DNA from 4 places in the Streptomyces sp. NBC_00986 genome. Region 1 is predicted to be linked to each of the others. Evidence: riboswitches for the same ligand, from Rfam matches in the RefSeq annotation. Region 1 holds a riboswitch; each other region holds the start of a gene.
What was found. A riboswitch is a leader RNA that binds a small molecule or an ion and turns the genes downstream of it on or off. The one in region 1 is predicted to bind S-adenosylmethionine.
Positions count from the first base shown of each region.

Region 1 (4,809 bases):
AACCACAACGACGCCTGCATCACCAACTACTGGGCCAACTGGGATCTGTGCAACATGGCGTCCGTGCTGGCCATCGGGATCCTCAACGAGGACTCCGCCAAGTACGACCAGGCCGTCACGTACTTCAAGTCCGGTGCGGGCAACGGCTCCATCGCGCACGCCGTGCCGTATCTGTACACCGACGCGGACGGCTACGCGCTGGGCCAGTGGCAGGAATCGGGCCGCGACCAGGGCCACACCGTCCTCGGCATGGGCCAGATGGGCGCGATCTGCGAGATGGCCTGGAACCAGGGCGACGACCTGTACTCCTACGACAGCCGCCGCTTCATGAAGGCCGCCCAGTACGTCGCGAAGTACAACAGCGGCAGCGACGTGCCCTACACCACCTACACCTGGGGCACCGGACAGAGCTGCGCCCAGTCGTCCCAGACGGTGATCTCCTCCGCCTCGCGCGGCCAGATCCGCCCGGTGTGGGCGATGCTCCACTTCCACTACAACCGGCGGATCGGCCTCGACGACAAGAACATCTCGGCCATGTACTACAACCTCGTCGCACCCGAGGGCGGGGGAGGTGACTACGGCTCCGACAGCGGCGGCTACGACCAGCTCGGGTTCGGCACCCTGATGTACGCGAAGTAGCCGCCCTGCATGTCCACGGGTCGGGCATCGGTGCCCGACCCGTGGACGCCCTCTTGACCCCGGGCGACGGCGGATCGACACTCCAGTAGGGAATCCTAGTGAACAGGTAGGGAAACATGGGGCTTGAGCCGGTCACCACTCGTCGCGTGGGCCGTTCGCCTCTTCTGACCTCCCGCCGTCACATCGACCTGCTGCGGGTCTGCAGCGCGCTGAACCCCCTGCGCTGAACCCCCGTCCACCGCACGACGACGCTTCCGCCGCGCGTACGTCCACGCGCCCGTACCCGGGGAGTCCCATGTCCAGCACGCCTCTCGCCGCCATCCCCTCACCCCGGTCCGCCCCCACGTTCCGGGGCCGGATCGGACGCGACGCGCGCAGCGGGCACTACGCCGTGCCGCGCCGCTACCGCCTCCATCTGTCCACCGCCTGCGCCGACGGCCTGCGCATCGCCGTCACCCACAGCCTGCTCGGCCTCGACGAGAGCTGTCCGGCCGTGTTCCTGTCCGCCGTACCCGACTGTCCGAGTGGTGGACACTCCGCGCTGCGCCCGCTCTACGAGGCGAGCGCGCACCGGTACTCCGGACCCGCCGCCGCGCCGGTGCTCAGCGACGACTGGTCCGGCCGGATCGTCAGCACGCATGCCCCCGACATCACGCGCGACCTCGCCCGGCACTTCGGCGAGGGCGGACCCCAGCTGTACCCGTGCGGCGCCGAGTCGGAGATCGAGGCCGTCGAGCGGCTGTGCGCGGACGGCATCGAGGACGCCGCGCAGCGCGCCGGCGCGGCCGGTGTCGAGCAGGAGGAGCGCGACGAGGCGGTCGCCCGGCTGCTGGAGACGCTGGGCTCGCTGGACCGGTGGCTGGACGGCCGCGAACACATGATCCGCGACGAACTCACCGCCGCCGACGTCGAGTTGTGGGTGTCCCTGGTCCAACTCGACACCGTGCACCGCAACCACCTGGACGCCGCCGCCGTCCAGCGCATCGCCGACCACCCCCACCTGTGGGCCTACGCCCGCCGCCTCGCCGCCCACCCGGCCTTCGGCACCCACCTCGACCTCGACGGCATCGCCCGCCGTCACCACGCCCACTGCCGGGGCCTGGAGGCCGCCGGCGCGGCTGTCCAGATCCTGGACTGGGCGGCCCACGCGGCGGACGAAACGGGAGCTTGCCGCAGCTGAGCGCGGTCTGTGCCGTCCAGTTGCTGGACGGCCATTGACATACGTTCGGACAATTGTCTTAACTTGCGAACCAGAACGGTCATGAGTGTCAGCGACAGGCCCTGGCTTGCTGACCGGCAACCCTCGCACGCGGTGGGGTGCCCCAGGTGACGACCGGACCGGATGACCTTTTCGGTAAGCGCGAGGCCCCGCGGGGCCGGAACAGTGACGGGTGACGCCATGTACGCAGCTCTCAGGACGGCCACATGCCGCCCGCAGGGCTGCGTACGGTCGTACGCCAACCTGTTCGTCGCCGACCGTGCTGTCGATCTGCTCCGGGTCAGCAGCGCACTGTGTACCGCGTCGGGCCGCGCCCGCTGTCGGGCCTGACGACCAGTCGGCCGACGCACCTCTGACGCACACCCGATCCCGTCGGTGTGCCTGCCCCCTCCCCGCCCCCGGTCCCGTGCACCCGCGCGTGCCGTCCGCCGTCGCGCGTCCACCGCCACGGACCGGGGTCTGTGAACCTGCCGGAGCCCTCCATGACTGAACCCCCGGGCACCACCGTGTCCCTGGCCGACGCCCCGTCCGCCGACGCCCCGTCAAAACCCCTGACAGCACAGCGAGTTCAGCCGCTGCGCCGGCCCGGCCGGTGGATCGTCACCCTGGTCGTGCTGGTACTGGTCGCCCAGTTCGTCCACGGCCTGGCGACCAACCCCTTCTACCAGTGGAGCCGCTTCGGTTACTGGTTCCTGCGCCCGACGATCCTCGACGGACTCGTCATCACCCTCGAAGTAGCCGCACTCAGCGCGGTGTTGGGCCTCCTCGGCGGCATTCTGCTCGCCCTGGCCCGACTCTCGAAGAGCCCCGTGCTGCGCGCGACGAGCTGGACCTATGTGTGGGCCCTGCGCTCGATCCCGCTCATCGTGGTCCTGATCTTCCTCTACAACTTCAGCGCCCTGTACCAGACGCTCAGCATCGGCGTCCCCTTCGGCCCCGCCTTCTTCTCCTTCGACGAGTCGAAGCTGGCCACCGACATGGCCGTCGCCGTCGTAGGACTCAGCCTCAACGAGGCGGCCTACGCGGCCGAAGTGGTCCGCGGTGGCATCCTCTCCGTCGACCAGGGCCAGCACGAGGCGGCCTCCGCCCTCGGCCTGCCCAAGGGCTACCAGTTCCGCAAGATCGTCTTCCCGCAGGCGCTGCGCTCCATCACCCCGAACTACGTCAACCAGCTGATCGGCCTGATCAAGAGCACCTCGCTGGTCTTCTACGTCTCGTTGCTCGACCTGTTCGGCTCCGCGCAGACGATGGGCTCCACCTACCCCGGCGACATCGTGCCGCTGCTCCTGGTCGTCACCGTCTGGTACCTGATCCTGACCAGCGTCGTGTCCGTCATCCAGTTCTACGTCGAGCGGCACTACGCCCGGGGCGCCACCCGCTCCCTGCCGCCGACCCCGATCCAGAAACTCCGCACCGGTGTCACCGACCTGCGGGCCCGCATCCGCAGGGAGGCCGCCGTATGACCACGAACACCGCCGAACCGCCGGCGGACATCACACCCGCCGCCGTAGAGGTGCACGACGTGCACAAGTGGTACGGCGCGCACCGGGTGTTGGACGGCGTCGACCTGACCGTACGGCCCGGCGAGGTCACCGTGATCCTCGGCCCGTCCGGCTCCGGGAAGTCCACGCTGCTGCGGGTCATCAACCACTTGGAGAAGCCCGAGATCGGCTACGTCAGCGTCAACGGCGAGCTGATCGGAGTGCGGCAACAGGGCGGCAGGCTCAAGGAGTTGAGTGAGCGGGCCATCCTCGCGCAGCGCAGCCGGATCGGGTTCGTCTTCCAGAACTTCAACCTCTTCCCGCATCTGACCGTGCTGGACAACGTGGCCGCGGCACCCGTCGCCACCGGCAGGCTCGGCAAGCCCGAAGCCCTGGAACTGGCCCGGGAGTTGCTCGGCCGCGTAGGTCTCGCCGAGAGGACCGGGGCCTACCCGAGGCAGCTCTCCGGCGGCCAGCAGCAGCGCGTGGCCATCGCGCGCGCCCTCGCCCTGCGTCCCGGGGTCATCCTCTTCGACGAGCCGACCTCCGCCCTCGACCCCGAGCTCGTCGGTGAAGTCCTCTCCGTCATCAAGGACTTGGCGACCAGCGGCACCACCCTCGTCATCGTCACCCACGAGATCGGCTTCGCCCGCGAGGTCGCCGACCGGGTCGTCTTCATCGACGGCGGAAAGATCGTCGAGCAGGGCCCGCCCCACGAGGTCCTCGACAAGCCACAGCACGAGCGGACCCGGGACTTCCTCAGCAAGGTCCTCTGAGCCACCCGCACTGAGCCCTTCAGCAACCCCGCACTTCCCCCTTCAGCAGCCCTCAACACCGAGCCTAGGAACAGCCATGCCCACTCCCAGCCTTCGCGGCAGAATCACTCGCGGACTCACCGCGGGAACCGTCCTCGCCTCCCTCGCCGGCGGGCTCGCGGCCTGCGGCGGCGACAGTGACGCGGCCACCACCGGCAGCGCCGCCTCCGGCACGGTCACCGTGGGCGCTCTCTCCAACGGTGCCGCCAAGGAGGCGACACTCAAGGTCGCCGAAGTGAAGTCGATCAGCGCCGAGTTGCCCAAGTCCATAGCGAAGAACGGCAAGTTGGAGATCGGCGTCGGCTTCCTGCCCGCCGGATCCCCGCCGCTCGGCTACGTCGGCTCCGACCAGAAGACCCTCACCGGCTCCGAGACCGACATCGCCCGCCTCGTCGCCGCCGTCCTCGGTCTCAAGCCCGAGCTGGACAACTCCACTTGGGAGAACCTCTTCATCGGCCTGGACAGCGGCAAGGTCGACGTCGCCTTCTCCAACGTCACCGACACCGAGGAGCGCAAGGCGAAGTACGAGTTCGCCTCCTACCGCGAGGACAACCTCGGCTTCGCGGTGAAGGCGAGCAACTCCTGGAACTTCGACGGCGATTACGAGAACCTCGCCGGCAAGACCGTCGCCGTGGGCGCGGGCACCAACCAGGAG
Region 1 is NZ_CP108733.1:2,009,581-2,014,389, reverse strand. Features, by position in the region: gene OG504_RS08860 (alginate lyase family protein) at 1-639, shown strand, start outside; gene OG504_RS08855 (putative leader peptide) at 756-866, shown strand; gene OG504_RS08850 (glutathione S-transferase C-terminal domain-containing protein) at 935-1,819, shown strand; SAM riboswitch class IV at 1,897-2,006, shown strand; gene OG504_RS08845 (amino acid ABC transporter permease) at 2,341-3,321, shown strand; gene OG504_RS08840 (amino acid ABC transporter ATP-binding protein) at 3,318-4,115, shown strand; gene OG504_RS08835 (transporter substrate-binding domain-containing protein) at 4,192-4,809, shown strand, end outside.

Region 2 (4,809 bases), 4.6 Mb from region 1:
CGAACCCGGCCGCATGGTCCTGGAGTTGAGGCCGCCCGGCATGGACAAGGGCGTCGCGCTCACCGAGTACCTCCGCGAGACCGGCGCCGAGTCCGTCCTCTACGCCGGCGACGACCTCGGCGACCTCCCCGCGTTCGCCGCCGTCGAGAAACTCCGCTCGGACGGCGTCCCCGGGCTGCTCGTGTGCAGCGGCAGCGACGAGGTCACGGAGCTGCGGGAACGCGCGGACCTGGTGGTGGACGGCGCGGCAGGGGTCGTAGAACTGCTGTCGGCGCTCGCGGCTCAGCTGGGCTGAGGGGGACCGGGGCTGTTCTGAAAAAGTGTGACACTTTCTCGAAAAGTGTCACACTTTTTCAGAGAAGGTCCCTCGGCGCTCAGCTCTGGAGCGCGTTCAGTTGTTCCAGGAACCACTGGGCCGGCGGGAGAGCCGTGGCCGCGGCGGTGAGTCGCTTCGTGCGCTCGGCCCGTTCCCCGGCCGGCATGGTCAACGCCTCGTGCAGGGCCGCGGCCGTGCCGATCACGTCGTACGGGTTGACCGGGATCGTGTCCTCGCCCAACTCCTCGTAGGCGCCCGCCTCCCGGGACAGGACCAGGACGCAGCCCTCGTCGGAGACGACCGGGACCTCCTTGGCGACGAGGTTCATGCCGTCGCGGATGGGGTTCACGAGGGCGACGTCGGCGAGGCGGTATGCGGCCAGGGAGCGGGCGAAGTCGTCCTTGACGTGCAGCACGACCGGGGTCCAACCGGGCGTCCCGTACTGGGAGTTGATCTCGTCGGCCACCCGCTGCACCTCGGCCGTGTAGTCGCGGTAGACGGCCAGGTCCTGCCGGGACGGGTAGGCGAACGCCACATGGACGACCTGTTCCAGCAACTCCGGGTGGTCGTCGAGGAGTTGGCGGTACGCCAGCAGCCCGCGCACGATGTTCTTGGAGAGTTCGGTGCGGTCGACGCGGACGATGGTCCTGCGGCCCTGGCCGATCTCCTCCCGGAGAGCCACGATCCGCTCCTCCACGTCCGGCTCGTGGGAGCGGGCGCGGAGGAAGTCGGCGTCGGCGCCCAGGCCGTGGACGCCGATCCGGGTGTCACCCGGGCCGCCCGTGAACTCCGTACAGCAGGCCGTGAACGCGTCCGCCCAGCGGTGGGTGAGGAAGCCGAGGCGGTCCGCGCCGAGCATGCCGGTGAGCAGTTGCTCGCGGATGTCGTCCGGCAGCATCCGGAAGTAGTCCACCGGCGCCCACGGCGTGTGCGAGAAGTGGCCGATCCGCAGGTCCGGCCGCAACTCCCGCAGCATCCCCGGCACCAGGCACAGGTGGTAGTCCTGCACGATCGCGACGGCACCCTCGGCCGCCTCCTCCGCCAGGGCCTGGGCGAACGCCCGGTTGTAGGCCTCGTACGACGCCCACTGGCGCCGGAACTCCGCGTCGAAGACCGGCTCCAGCGGGGTCTGGTACAGCATGTGGTGGACGAACCACAGCACGGAGTTGGCGATGCCGTTGTACGCGTCGGCGTGCACGTCCGCCGGGATGTCCAGCATCCGCACGCCGTCCTCGCCGACCCCGCGCCGCACGGCCTCGCGGTCGCCGTCGGACAGTGCCGAGCACACCCACAGCGCACCCGCGTCCGGGCCGATCGCCGACAGTCCGGACACCAGCCCGCCGCCACCTCGCTTGGCGCGCAGCGAACCGTCGTCGCCCACCTCGTACGAAACCGGGCCGCGATTGGACGCGACGAGCACCTGAGCGGCACCGGACGCGGGCGAGGGGGACGACGTAGAAGCCATACGGCACAACCTAGCCCGGCCCGGAAACGCTCAAACGTACGGACGGCCGTCGGCGGACTGTACGAGTCCGTATACGACCGTCCGTGAGCGTCTGTAACCGTGCGGTTATGCGACCTTGCGTGACTGGTACTCGGTGATGTCCGCCATCGGCGGGCGTTCCTCCGTGTCCACGGAGTACGTGCGCGGCTCGAAGCCGTCCGGACCTCGCTCGAACTGGGTGAGCGACGGCCGGATCAGATGCCCTCGGGCCAGCCGCAGCTGAGCCGTGCGGTAGATCTGCGCGGCCATCCGGCCCAGGGCCTGCCCGTCCTGGTGGCGGTGCTTGCGCACCCCGACGTCGACCTGGGCGAGGGCGTCGAGGCCCACCAGGTGCAGCGCGTCGACCAGCATGCCCAGTTCGACGCCGTAGCCGACCGGGAACGGCAACTGCTCCAGCAGCGAGCGGCGGGCCGCGTACTCGCCGCCGAGCGGCTGCACGAAACCGGCCAGCTGCGGCCAGTGCATGTTCAGCAGCGGGCGGGCCATCAGCTCGGTGACGCGTCCGCCCTGTCCGGCCGCGCCGCCGAGCGGGCGGTCGTACATCGCCTTGACGAGGTCGACCCCGGGGTCGGTGAGCAGCGGGCCCACGATCCCGGTGACGAAGTCCGAGGAGAACTCCTTCAGGTCCGCGTCGATGAACGCGACGATGTCGCCGCTCGTCACCAGCAGCGAGCGCCACAGCACCTCGCCCTTGCCGGGCACGGCGGGGATGCGGGGCAGGATGTCGTCACGGTGCACGACCCGGGCGCCCGCCGCGGCGGCCACCTCGGAGGTGCGGTCGGTGGACCCGGAGTCGACGACGACGATCTCGTCGACGAGCGGGACCTGCTGCATGAGGTCGTGACGGATGATCGCGACGATCTCGCCGACCGTCGCTTCCTCGTTCAGCGCGGGCAGCACGACGGAGACCGACTGGCCCGTGCGGTGCTTCGCGGCCAGGATCTTGTGGAGCGGCCGGTCGGTCATGGACCAGGAGCGGGTGCTCAGCCAGTGCTCGACTTCCTTCAGCACGTTGCGCGGCTCCTCTGCGTTCTCTCGGCGAGAGGCGATCACCCTGTGTAGGTGATCCGTCTCGCGGTTCGGACGGCTCACTCAACTGTCCTGGCCTTCGGTTACAGTCTTGAACAACGCTGATGACCATCGCATGTCGGGGGCCGTCAACGCTCACGCAAGTGACACAACCGCATACACAACTGAACACCGCTCATCCAGAGGGGCAGAGGGATACGGCCCGTTGAAGCCCCGGCAACCCTCCAGCCGGTCTTGTCACGTTGATGTGGCGAGGCTCCCGGCTCGGGAAGGTGCCAAATCCGTCTCATGGCGAAATGCGTCGTGAGGAAGATGAGGAAAGGGCCTCGCCTCCATGGCTGCGCAGACTGTTGCAAGCACCACGAACTCCGCGAACTCCGCCGACTCCGTCGATCTCGGCCCCGCCGCCGCGCTGTCCTGCCGCGAGTGCGGCCACCGCGTCCCGCTCGGTCCGGTCTTCGCCTGCGAGGAGTGTTTCGGCCCGCTGGAGATCGCCTACGACTTCTCGGCCTACGACACCGAAGAGCTCCGCAAGCAGATCGAAGCGGGCCCCGCGAACATCTGGCGGTACGCGCCCCTGCTGCCCGTCCCCGCCGACGTGGCCGACAAGCCGAACATCAACCCCGGCTGGACCAAGCTCGTCCAGGCCGACAACCTCGCCCGCGAACTGGGCGTCGACGCGGGCAAGTTGTTCGTCAAGGACGACTCCGGCAACCCGACGCACTCCTTCAAGGACCGCGTCGTGGCCCAGGCCATCGAGGCCGCCCGCGCGTTCAACTTCACCACCCTCTCCTGCTCCTCCACCGGCAACCTCGCGGGCGCGGTCGGTGCCGCCGCCGCGCGGGCCGGCTTCCGCTCCTGCGTGTTCATCCCGCACGACCTGGAGCAGGGCAAGGTCGTCATGGCCGCGATCTACGGCGGCGAGCTCGTCGGCATCGAGGGCAACTACGACGACGTGAACCGCTTCTGCTCCGAGCTGATCGGTGACCCGGCGGGCGAGGGCTGGGGGTTCGTCAACGTCAACCTCCGGCCGTACTACGCGGAGGGCTCCAAGACCCTCGCCTACGAGATCTGCGAGCAGCTGGGGTGGAGGCTTCCGGACCAGCTCGTCGTGCCGATCGCCTCCGGGTCGCAGCTCACGAAGATCGACAAGGGGCTCCAGGAGCTGATCAAGCTCGGGCTCGTCGAGGACAAGCCGTACAAGATCTTCGGGGCGCAGGCGGAAGGGTGTTCGCCGGTCTCCGTCGCCTACAAGGCCGGGCACGACGTCGTACGGCCGCAGAAGCCGAACACGATCGCGAAGTCGCTGGCGATCGGGAACCCGGCGGACGGGCCCTACGTGCTCGACATCGCTCGGCGGACCGGTGGGGCTGTCGAGGACGTCAACGATGAGCAGGTCGTCGACGCGATCAAGTTGCTTGCGCGGACCGAGGGGATCTTTGCGGAGACCGCGGGTGGGGTGACCGTGGGTGTGGCGAAGAAGCTGATCGAGAACGGGCTGTTGGATCCGACCCTGACGACGGTGGTCCTCAACACGGGCGACGGTCTCAAGACGTTGGATGCGGTTGCCGGTACGGGGCTCACCGCGACGATCCGGCCGAGTCTTGAGTCGTTCAGGGAAGCTGGGCTTGCGTCCTAGCGTCGTTCTTCGTCTGCGGGCCCGTGGGGGCTGGTCGCGCAGTTCCCCGCGCCCCTAAAAGACAAAAGCCGTACCTGACCGGAGGTCCTGAGCATGAGCGTTTCCGTCCGTATCCCCACCATCCTGCGCACGTACACCGGCGGGCAGGCCGAAGTCACCGCTGAGGGTGCGACCCTCGCCGAGGTCATCAGCGACCTGGAGAAGAACCACACCGGGATCTCCGCCCGGGTCCTGGACGATCAGGGCAAGTTGCGGCGGTTCGTCAACGTGTACGTGAATGATGACGATGTGCGGTTCGAGCAGGGGCTGGAGACGGCCACT
Region 2 is NZ_CP108733.1:6,648,342-6,653,150, forward strand. Features, by position in the region: gene otsB (trehalose-phosphatase) at 1-295, shown strand, start outside; gene OG504_RS29780 (trehalose-6-phosphate synthase) at 375-1,781, opposite strand; gene OG504_RS29785 (glucosyl-3-phosphoglycerate synthase) at 1,887-2,831, opposite strand; SAM riboswitch class I at 3,022-3,168, shown strand; gene thrC (threonine synthase) at 3,184-4,488, shown strand; gene OG504_RS29795 (MoaD/ThiS family protein) at 4,582-4,809, shown strand, end outside.
Region 2: linked by a shared signal. The riboswitch ahead of thrC (threonine synthase) and the one ahead of OG504_RS08845 (amino acid ABC transporter permease) in region 1 are both predicted to bind S-adenosylmethionine.

Region 3 (4,809 bases), 1.5 Mb from region 1:
CGACCCGGACGGCGGTGTCCAGGGTGGACCGGGTGGGATCGACCACCAGGTCGTAGGTCTCCGAGGTGCCGCCGGCTCCGGTGACGGTCTTCAGCGTCCGGGGCTGCTTCGCGCTCATGACTCGTCCATTCTCGTCCCACCGATGCCGGTGTCGTCGCGGCCGGTGGCGTTGTGGGGTGACGGAGTTCCCCGGGTGCGGGTCGACGCCCGGACACGCGAGGGTCGGTAGCGGTCGGACACGCGAGAGACGCGGGCCCGCCGTGAGAGAGCCGGTCGAACCGGTCAGCGACAGAGCGCGGTGTGGGTGAGGCACAGGTCGACGTGCCGACGCTTCGTGCGGACCGGGAGCAGAGCCGCGATACGGACCGGCCCGAAAGGCGATGTCCTCACCGTGACTCCCCTCGGTCCTGACGTCGGCACCGGACGGTGCCGCGGCGCGCAGGCGCTTCGGTCTCGTGTCCGACGCCTGTCGGGCCACCGCATGATCCCCCGACGCCGCACGGCGCTGCAAGCCCGCCCCTGTGCGGACCTTCGGCGCCGACGGTGTCAGGAACCGGCGGGAGCATCGCTCAAGGGGGCGTCGAGGCCGACGAGTTCGCCGACCAGGACGCCGAACCGCAGGTCGAGCCCGTCGGCGAGGCGGTCGCGCAGCTCCGTCAACCCACGGATACGGGCGTCGAGTTCGGCCAGTCGCCGGATGGCCACCTGCGGGACGACGCAGGTGTCCGAGTAGGGCCCCGTGCGGACCGGTGGCGCCTTGGGGCGGTCGGGCAGCGCGTCGAGGATGTCGATGAGGAGACGCACATCGCCGATGGTGAGGCCGGAGTCCAACAGCTCGCGGACGGCGTGCAGTCGGCGTACGTCCTCCTCGCCGTACTCCCGCTGTCCCGACGCCGTACGCCGTGCCGTGACCAGGCCACGCTGCTCGTAGTAGCGCAGGGTGCGGGTGGTGACGCCCAGGGCCGCCGCCGCGTCGCCGATGCGCATCAGTCCTCCAGGAGTTGGGCGGCCGGCGACTACAACTCCACGACCACCGTGCCGATGTGGTGTCCTTCGAGCAGTTCGATCAGGGCGCGGGGCGCCTGGTCGATTCCGGACAGGCGGGTGTGCGGGACGGTGACCGAGCCCTCGCGGAGCCAACGGCCGAACGTCTCCGGGTATTCCGTCAGCGCGTCCCGCTCGCGCGCGCCGCTGATGCCGCGGAGCTGGATGCCCCGCACGATGAGCGAGTAGGTGTCGATCTCGACGGGTGCCGTGATCTCACCCGATGCCTGCGCGGAGAGCGCTCCGATCAGCCCCACCCGCGCGCCGGGGCGGGCCAGGGCCAGCGCGGCCTGCAACTGCTCCCCGCCGACGGTGTCCACGACGGCGTCGATGCCGTCCGGGGCTGCTTTGCCCAGCTGTTCCTCGATCGGTTCGGCTCCGCGCAGCACGACCGCGTCGTAGCCCAGTGTCTCGATCAGGTAGTCGGCCTTGCGCTGGGAACTGGTGCTGCCGATGACCCGGCCGGCTCCGCGCTGCCGGGCGAACTGCCCCGCCAGGGTGCCGAGTCCGCCTGCCGCGCCGGAGACGAACACCGTGTCTCCGTCGCGCACTTCGGCTCCCCGAACGACACCGAGCCAGGCCGACTGCCCCTGCGAGAGGTACGCCACCGGGTCCGGCAGGACCGTCAGGTCCACGGGTTGCACCGCGTCGGTCTCCACCACGGCGTACTCGCGGAACCCCGCCCGGTGCGACACCAGATCACCGGGGCGCAGGCTCCCTCCCTCGGGGGCCGTCACCACCTCGCCGACGGCCGGAGCCGACAACGCCCCGCCGACCTCGAACGGCGGCATCGGCAGCCCGGCGGATCCCCCCATCAGGGTGCGCAGTGACGCCGCGACGCTCATCAGGCGGTTGCGGACCAGCACCTGCCCGGGTCGGGGCTCCGGGACGGGGACCTCCGCCACGGTGAAGTGGGCGGTTTCCAGGGCGCCTTGGGGACGGGAGGCGAGACGGACCTCGCGATGCGTGGCGGGGATGTTCGACGGTGACACCTGCGGGCTCCTGACGGGTTACCGGGGCGCGGCACAGCTTGTGCGGCGCCCGTCGACGGTAAAGGTTGACGCGCACGTCAAGATCAAGCCCGCGCGGAGTGTCCGGTCGATGTCGCTCGCCTGCCCGCACCCGCCATTGACGTACGACGAAGTCGCTCCGTACGATCACGACCGGCATCGAGTGTCAGCGTCAAGCCCTGGCTTGCTGACCGGCAACCCTCCGACGCGGTGGGGTGCTCCAGGTGAAAGCCCGGCAGGATCACCGACGATCCCTGCAAGCGTGGGGCCCTTGGCCGGGGCCGGAGATGTGGAGGACGGTCTTGCGACACAGCAGTGACCCGAGTGTCTCCATCGTCTCCCTGACGGCCGCGACCGTGTTCTCCCGGTTCTCGCGCCGCCGCCACATCGACCTGCAGCGCTTCACCAGCTGTCTGTGTCGCGCCTGACCGCCTTGACCACGTCCGTCTGACGTCCGTCGCGGCCCGTAGGCGTTCTCCCGCAGCCTCTCGCGGTCCTGTCCGAGTTCACGGACGGCGTCCGCAGCCGCCGCGCCCCCCTTCCCGCCTGACTCCCCCAACTGCACTGCCCGTCCTCGGCGTTGCGCCGACCGGAGCGGCACGCCCGCGCGCGCAGCCGTGATCCGCGGGGCACCCATGCGTAGTGACACGAGTAGGAGCACCCTCCGTGAGAGCACATCCGGACATCCGCCCCACCCGATGGACGGCCCTGACCGCCCTCCTGACCACCAGCGTCCTGCTCACCGCCTGCGGGTCCGGCGGCAGCGACGGCTCGGACAGCGGCAGCGGCCCGGCCAGGTCCGGTGGCACCCTGACCTTCGCGGTGGGTTCCGACGCCGGCTGCGTGGATCCGCAGCAGGTGGCCAGCAACGACACCATCTACTCGGTACGTCAGGTCGTGGACTCCCTCACCGACCAGGACCCCGCGACCGGCAAGATCGTGCCCTGGCTGGCGAAGAGCTGGGACATCAGCTCCGACGCGACGACGTTCACCTTCCACCTCAGATCGGGTGTGACCTTCAGCGACGGATCGAAGCTGACCGCCCAGGTGGTCAAGGACAACTTCGACGCGGTGCCGAAGCTCGGCGCACTGGGAACCCTCGCCGAGGGCTATCTGAGCGGCGTCAAGAGCACCACCGTGGTCGACCCGCTCACCGTCAAGGTGACCTTCCAACAGCCCAACGCCCAGTTCCTGCAGGCCACTTCGACACATTCGCTGGGCATCGAGTCCTCGGCGAGCGTGAAGAAGACCCCTCAGCAGAAGTGCAGCCAGGGAGTGGTCGGCTCCGGGCCCTTCGTGCTGAAGCAGTACGTGCAGAACCAGTCGATCACGCTGGCCAAGCGGACCGGGTACGCCTGGGGTTCCTCGCTGTGGCACAAGAGCGGCGAGGCCTACCTGGACAAGGTGGTCTTCAAGGTCGTGCCCGAGGCGGGGGTGCGGGCCGGCAGTCTCCAGTCCGGGCAGGTGGACGCGATCAGCAGCGTCGGCAGGGCCAACGAGGCGGCCCTCAAGGGCGGCCAGGTCACCCTTCAGCGACGCGCCAACCCCGGCGTGGTGTTCGGCCTCGCCTTCAACAACGCACGGCCGGTCCTGAAGGACGCGCGGGTGCGCCAGGCCATCGGGTTCGCCATCGACCGCAAGCAGATCGCCGACACCGTGTTCCCGACCGGGACCCGGCCCGCGACCAGCGTCCTGGCGCACACCACACCCGACTACGCGAACCTCTCCGCGGACCTGACGACCGACGCGGCCAAGGCGAAGTCCCTTCTGGACGCGGCCGGTTGGCAGACCGGCAGCGACGGCATCCGCGCGAAGGACGGCAAGAAGCTCAGCCTGACGGTCGACTGGATCCCCAACTCGGCGACCAACCAGCCCGCGTTGGAGCTGATCCAGCAGCAACTCAAGGCTGTCGGAGTCGGCCTGACGCTCAAGCAGCTCCAGGTCACCCAGCTCGCCCCGACGCTTCAGTCGGGTGACTACGACGCGGCGTGGAGCAACGTGACCCGGGCCGACCCGGACATCCTGCGCAGTTCCTTCTCCACCGAGCTGGCCAACTTCTACCGCCTTCCGGTGACCCCGCTGGACACCTCACTGACCGGGCAGGCGGCAACCACGAACACCACGAAGCGCGGCGAACTGGTCAAGCAGGCACAGGAGTTGCTCGTACAGAACGCCTACTACGCACCGGTGGTCGAACTCCAGACCCAGATCGGCGTGGCGGCGAAGGTCCACGGTCTGAACTTCGACGCCTCCAGCCGGATCCAGCTCCACGACACCTGGATCGGCTGACGCATGCGCCGCTATGTGATCAAGCGACTCGCCCAGGCCGTCGGGGTGCTGTGGGCGGCCTACACGGTGTCCTTCCTGATCCTCGATTTCCTGCCCGGCGATCCGGTCACCGCGATGGCCGGTGCCGGAATGGACTCCGGTCAGGTCGACCCGGCCCAACTCGCCGCACTGCGGCACGAGTACGGCTTCGACAAGCCGATCCTGGTGCAGTACGCCGACTATCTCGGCAGGGCGGTCCGCGGTGACTTCGGCGACGCGGTCTCCACCGGCCGGCCGGTGACCTCGACACTGGCCGACGCCCTGCCCCAGACCCTCCAGTTGACCGGTGCCGCACTACTGCTCGCGGTAGTCGGCGGCGGCGGTCTGGCGGTGCTGGCGACCTACACGTCACTGCGCTGGCTGCGCCAACTGCTGCTGTCATTGCCGCCGTTGGGAGTATCGGTACCGACGTTCTGGATCGGTCTGC
Region 3 is NZ_CP108733.1:525,835-530,643, forward strand. Features, by position in the region: gene OG504_RS02180 (NtaA/DmoA family FMN-dependent monooxygenase) at 1-118, opposite strand, end outside; gene OG504_RS02185 (MerR family transcriptional regulator) at 547-987, opposite strand; gene OG504_RS02190 (MDR family NADP-dependent oxidoreductase) at 1,017-2,036, opposite strand; SAM riboswitch class IV at 2,210-2,323, shown strand; gene OG504_RS02195 (putative leader peptide) at 2,357-2,482, shown strand; gene OG504_RS02200 (ABC transporter substrate-binding protein) at 2,721-4,343, shown strand; gene OG504_RS02205 (ABC transporter permease) at 4,347-4,809, shown strand, end outside.
Region 3: linked by a shared signal. The riboswitch ahead of OG504_RS02195 (putative leader peptide) and the one ahead of OG504_RS08845 (amino acid ABC transporter permease) in region 1 are both predicted to bind S-adenosylmethionine.

Region 4 (4,809 bases), 6.5 Mb from region 1:
TTCTTCCTGGTCTTCGGTGTCATCGCGGCCGTCGCGGCGATCGCCTCGATCAACCCGATCTGGGCCATGGGCCCGTACCGTCCGGACATGGTGTCCACGGGCGCTCAGCCCGACTGGTACATGGGCTTCTCCGAGGGCCTGATCCGCTTCATGCCGGGCTGGGAGATCAACTTCTGGGGTCACACGCTCGTCCTGGGCGTGTTCATCCCGCTGATCATCTTCCCGCTGGTCCTGGTCGCGATCGCGGTCTACCCGTTCATCGAGGCCTGGGTCACCGGCGACAAGCGCGAGCACCACATCCTGGACCGCCCGCGCAACGTCCCGACCCGCACGGCCTTCGGTGCCGCGTGGATCTCGTGGTACTTCGTCCTGCTCGTCGGTGGCGGCAACGACATCTGGGCCACGCACTTCCATCTGTCGATCAACTCGATCACCTGGGCTGTGCGCGTCGGCTTCTTCGTGGTGCCGGTGCTGGTCTTCATCGCCACCAAGCGGGTCTGCCTCGGCCTCCAGCGCCGCGACCGGGACAAGGTGCTGCACGGCCGCGAGTCGGGCATCATCAAGCGCCTGCCGCACGGTGAGTTCGTCGAGATCCACGAGCCGCTCAGCCAGGACGCGCTGCACACGCTCACCGCGCACGAGCAGTACGTGCCGGCCGCGATCGGGGCGACCGTCGACGAGAACGGTGTCGAGCGCAAGGTGAAGGGCTCCGAGAAGCTGCGCGCCAAGCTGAGCGAGGCGTACTACGGCGAGGAGTCCCAGATCCCCAAGCCCACCGTCGAGGAGTACAAGGAGATCACGAGCGGCCACGGCCACCACTGATCGCTGAGGCGTCGCCACGCCACAGTCGAAGGGCCCCGTCCGAACACCGGACGGGGCCCTTCGCCGTGCCCCGCCCTGGATAGGGTGGGGACGCGTATTTGAACCATCCTTCTACGACACTCAGGAGCGGCCGTATGAGCGCTGTGACCCCCGCTGGAGGCGACACCGCGGCGGCCCGTTCCTGGCCCGACGTACTGAGCGCGCTGCTGGCCGGACAGGACCTGAGCACCGCCGACACGGCGTGGGCGATGGACCGCATCATGAGCGGTGAGGCGGCCGACGCCCAGATCGCGGGCTTCCTGGTGGCGCTGCGGGCCAAGGGCGAGACCGTCGAGGAGATCAACGGCCTCGTCGAGACGATGTACGCCCACGCGAAGCCGCTGGACATCCCCGGGCCGGCCGTCGACATCGTCGGTACGGGCGGCGACCGGGCCAAGACGGTCAACATCTCGACGATGTCCGCCATCGTGATCGCGGGCACCGGTGCGAAGGTCGTCAAGCACGGCAACCGCGCCTCGTCCTCGGCGAGTGGTTCCTCCGATGTGCTGGAGCGGCTCGGCATCAACCTGGAGCTGTCGCCCGAGCGGGTCGCGCAGGTGGTGGAGGAGGCCGGGATCACGTTCTGCTTCGCGGCCAAGTTCCACCCCACGATGCGGTTCGCGGGCGCGGTCCGGCGGGACCTGGGGGTGCCGACCGCGTTCAACCTGCTCGGTCCGCTCACCAACCCGGCCAAGGTCACCTCGTCGGCGGTCGGCTGCTTCGACACCCGCATGGCCGGGCTCATCGCGGGCGTGCTGGCCGAACGCGGCTCCTCCGCCCTGGTGTTCCGCGGAGACGACGGCCTCGACGAGCTGACGACCACGGCGACCTCCCGGGTGTGGATCGTCCGCGAGGGCAAGGTCACCGAGGAGGCCTTCGACCCTCGGGACGTAGGCCTCGAACTGGTCCCCGTGGAAGCCCTGCGCGGCGCCGACCCCGAGTACAACGCGGACGTGGCCCGCCGTCTCCTGGACGGCGAGACGGGCCCGGTACGGGACGCCGTACTCCTGAACTCGGCGGCGGCCCTGGTGGCGCTCGAGGCCGGGGACGGGCCGCTGGCGGACCGGATCAGGGCCGGGATGGAGAAGGCGCGGGAGTCGATCGACTCCGGGGCCGCGAAGCGCACGCTGGAGCGCTGGGCGGCCGCCAGCAACGCATAGCGGTAGGGCGGTCGTCGTCCCGCGATCCGGACACGGGTTGCGGGACGACGATCACCTCGCGTAGGTTTTCTGACCAGGTCATGAGTGACAGTCATGAGGCCCCGGCCGACTGTCCGGCAACCCTCCGTCCGTGGCGGGGTGCCCCGGGTGAAGACCAGGCCGTAGGCAGCGAGGTCTGCGGCAAGCGCGGGCCCCTCGAAAGACACCAGGGGTCCTGGTCATCGAGGGAGCTCTCTGTGAGCAAGCGAATGCGATAGGACGCGAAGCCCCCACTCCGCACATCCCCCTTCACCCTTTCCTGCGCCGAAGCCCTGTCCGCTCGCGCAGTGAATTCGCCTGCCTCTCACGGGAGTTCGCCATGTCTGTCTCCACCGTTGCCGCCACCCAGACCATTTGTGCACCGCTGCCCGTTCTCGGCCGGGATGTCACCGTCCCGCTCGTCACGGGCGGCGAAGTCACCTACGCGGCGCTCGACTACGCGGCCAGCGCCCCCGCCCTCCAGCGCGTCTGGGACGACGTGGCGGCCTACGCCCCGTACTACGGCAGCGTGCACCGAGGCGCCGGCTACCTCTCGCAGCTCTCCACCGACCTGTTCGAGAACGCACGCAGGACGGTCGAGGAGTTCCTGGACTGCCGCCCCGACGACCAGCTGATCTTCACCCGCTCCACGACGGACTCCCTGAACCTCCTCGCCGCGGCCCTCCCCGCCGACTGCCAGGTCTTCGTCTTCGAGACCGAGCACCACGCGTCCCTGCTCCCCTGGAAGGACGCCCGGGTCACCTACCTCAACGCCCCGCGCACCCCGGGCCAGGCTGTCGACACCCTGCAGCAGGCCCTTGCCGCCCGCGACCCTCAGGGCCCGGCCCTGGTCTGCGTCACCGGCGCTTCGAACGTCACGGGCGAACTGTGGCCGGTCCGTGAACTGGCCGCCGCGGCTCACGCCCACGGCGCCCGTATCGTCCTGGACGCCGCCCAACTCGCCCCGCATCACCCGGTGTCCGTCCAGGACCTCGACGTCGACTGGATCGCCTTCTCCGGCCACAAGCTCTACGCCCCCTTCGGCTCGGGCGTCCTCGCCGGCCGCGCCGACTGGCTCCAGGCGGCCGACCCCTACCTCGCGGGTGGCGGCGCCAGCCGCAAGGTCACGCGGCGCGAGGACGGGGGAGTGGACGTGGAGTGGCACGAGAGCGCTGCGCGGCATGAAGCGGGCTCTCCCAACGTGATCGGTGCCTACTCCATCGCGTCGGCCTGCAAGGCGCTCACGGAGGCGGGCTTCGACACCCTGGTGGCCCGAGAGCAGCACCTGATCGAAAAGGTACGGGCGGGCTTGGCGGAGGTCCCGGAGGTCAAGGTCCTCTCCCTGTTCGGCGACGACGCCCCACGAGTCGGGGTCATCTCCTTCGTGGTCGACGGCTGGAACAGCTCCCACTTCGCCGCCGCCCTCTCCGCCGAGTACGGCATCGGAGTCCGAGACGGCCTCTTCTGCGCCCACCCCCTCGTCCGCACCCTCCTGGGGTCCGACCCTCAGACCCAGGGAGAGTGCGGCGCCCCCGAGGCCGCGCCGGGCGAGAAGTCCCTCAACGCGATCCGCGTGAGCTTCGGCGCGGGCACTCCCGACGAGCACGTGGACCGTTTCATCACGGCCGTACGGGAGCTCGTGACCGACGGCGCCAAGTGGAACTACCGCACGGAGGACGGCCGTTGCGTGCCTGCCGTGTGACCATCCAGGGGTGGGGATTCCACCTGGGGTGAGTGGAGCGGCGGCGGCCGAAGGCCTGGGCGAGCTGCTGGGCGAGGCGGTCGTGCGGCGTGCGCCGCGTCTCCTCGGCGGGAAGCGGGTCTACCTGTACGAGGAGGGGCTCGTCCTCGGGTCCGGTGTGCGGGTCCGTCGCTGGGCGGACGTGACGCGCTGGCGCTCCACCGTCGACGTGATCGTCACCAGCAACGAGCAGAACGACAGGGCTTGGTACACCTTGGCCCATCGACACCTGCTGCGGTTCGGCGACGGGACGGAACAGGGCTTCCTGCTCGACGAGCGGCGGACCGAGCTGAGGCCGATGGTCGCCGAGCCGTTCGAGAACCGGGGCATCCGGTACGCCGCCGAGCACGTCCGGAAGCGGGTGGCCGCCGCCCAGGCACCGGCGATGCTCGACCGGATCGAGAAGGGCCGGCAGGTCACCTTCGGCCCGCTCACGGCGGACGCGCACGGGGTGTTCGTACCGGGCGGGCTGCTGGTGTACCGCTGGGCCGAGATGCGGGAGCCGTATCCCGCCGTCAACCTGCCGGACTTTCCCGTGCCGTCGTCATGGTGGCTGCGGCCACGAGACGTCCGGCTTGTGCTGCTGGGCAAGGACGGAGACGGCAACCCGCACCGCACCGAGGTACCGGCCTGGGAGGTCGTGAACTGGGGCGCGCTGGTCACCCTGTGGAAGCGGCTGCGCGCCGGCTAGGAGTCCAGCCCGATCGCGAACGCAGCCTCCAGGTCATGCTGGGAGTACGTCCGGAACGCCACATGCGTATCCGTCCCCTCGACCCCGGGGATCTTGGAGATCCGCCCAGGAATCACCTCGGCCAGATCCTCGTGCTGCCGCACCCGCACCATCGCGATCAAGTCATACGTACCGGTGACGGAGAAGACCTCGCTCACGGATTCGAGCGCGGCGATCGACTCGGCGATCTCGGGAATCCGGTCCACGCTGGTCTTGATGAGGACGATCGCGGTGATCACGGCTGGTTCTCTCCCTCGGGGACCGTTACTGGGGCGGCCCCAACTCTAGTGGTACGACCG
Region 4 is NZ_CP108733.1:8,484,857-8,489,665, forward strand. Features, by position in the region: gene OG504_RS37975 (cytochrome bc complex cytochrome b subunit) at 1-822, shown strand, start outside; gene trpD (anthranilate phosphoribosyltransferase) at 957-2,021, shown strand; SAM riboswitch class IV at 2,098-2,214, shown strand; gene OG504_RS37985 (aminotransferase class V-fold PLP-dependent enzyme) at 2,380-3,741, shown strand; gene OG504_RS37990 (hypothetical protein) at 3,752-4,471, shown strand; gene OG504_RS37995 (Lrp/AsnC family transcriptional regulator) at 4,468-4,749, opposite strand; gene OG504_RS38000 (rhomboid family intramembrane serine protease) at 4,746-4,809, opposite strand, start outside.
Region 4: linked by a shared signal. The riboswitch ahead of OG504_RS37985 (aminotransferase class V-fold PLP-dependent enzyme) and the one ahead of OG504_RS08845 (amino acid ABC transporter permease) in region 1 are both predicted to bind S-adenosylmethionine.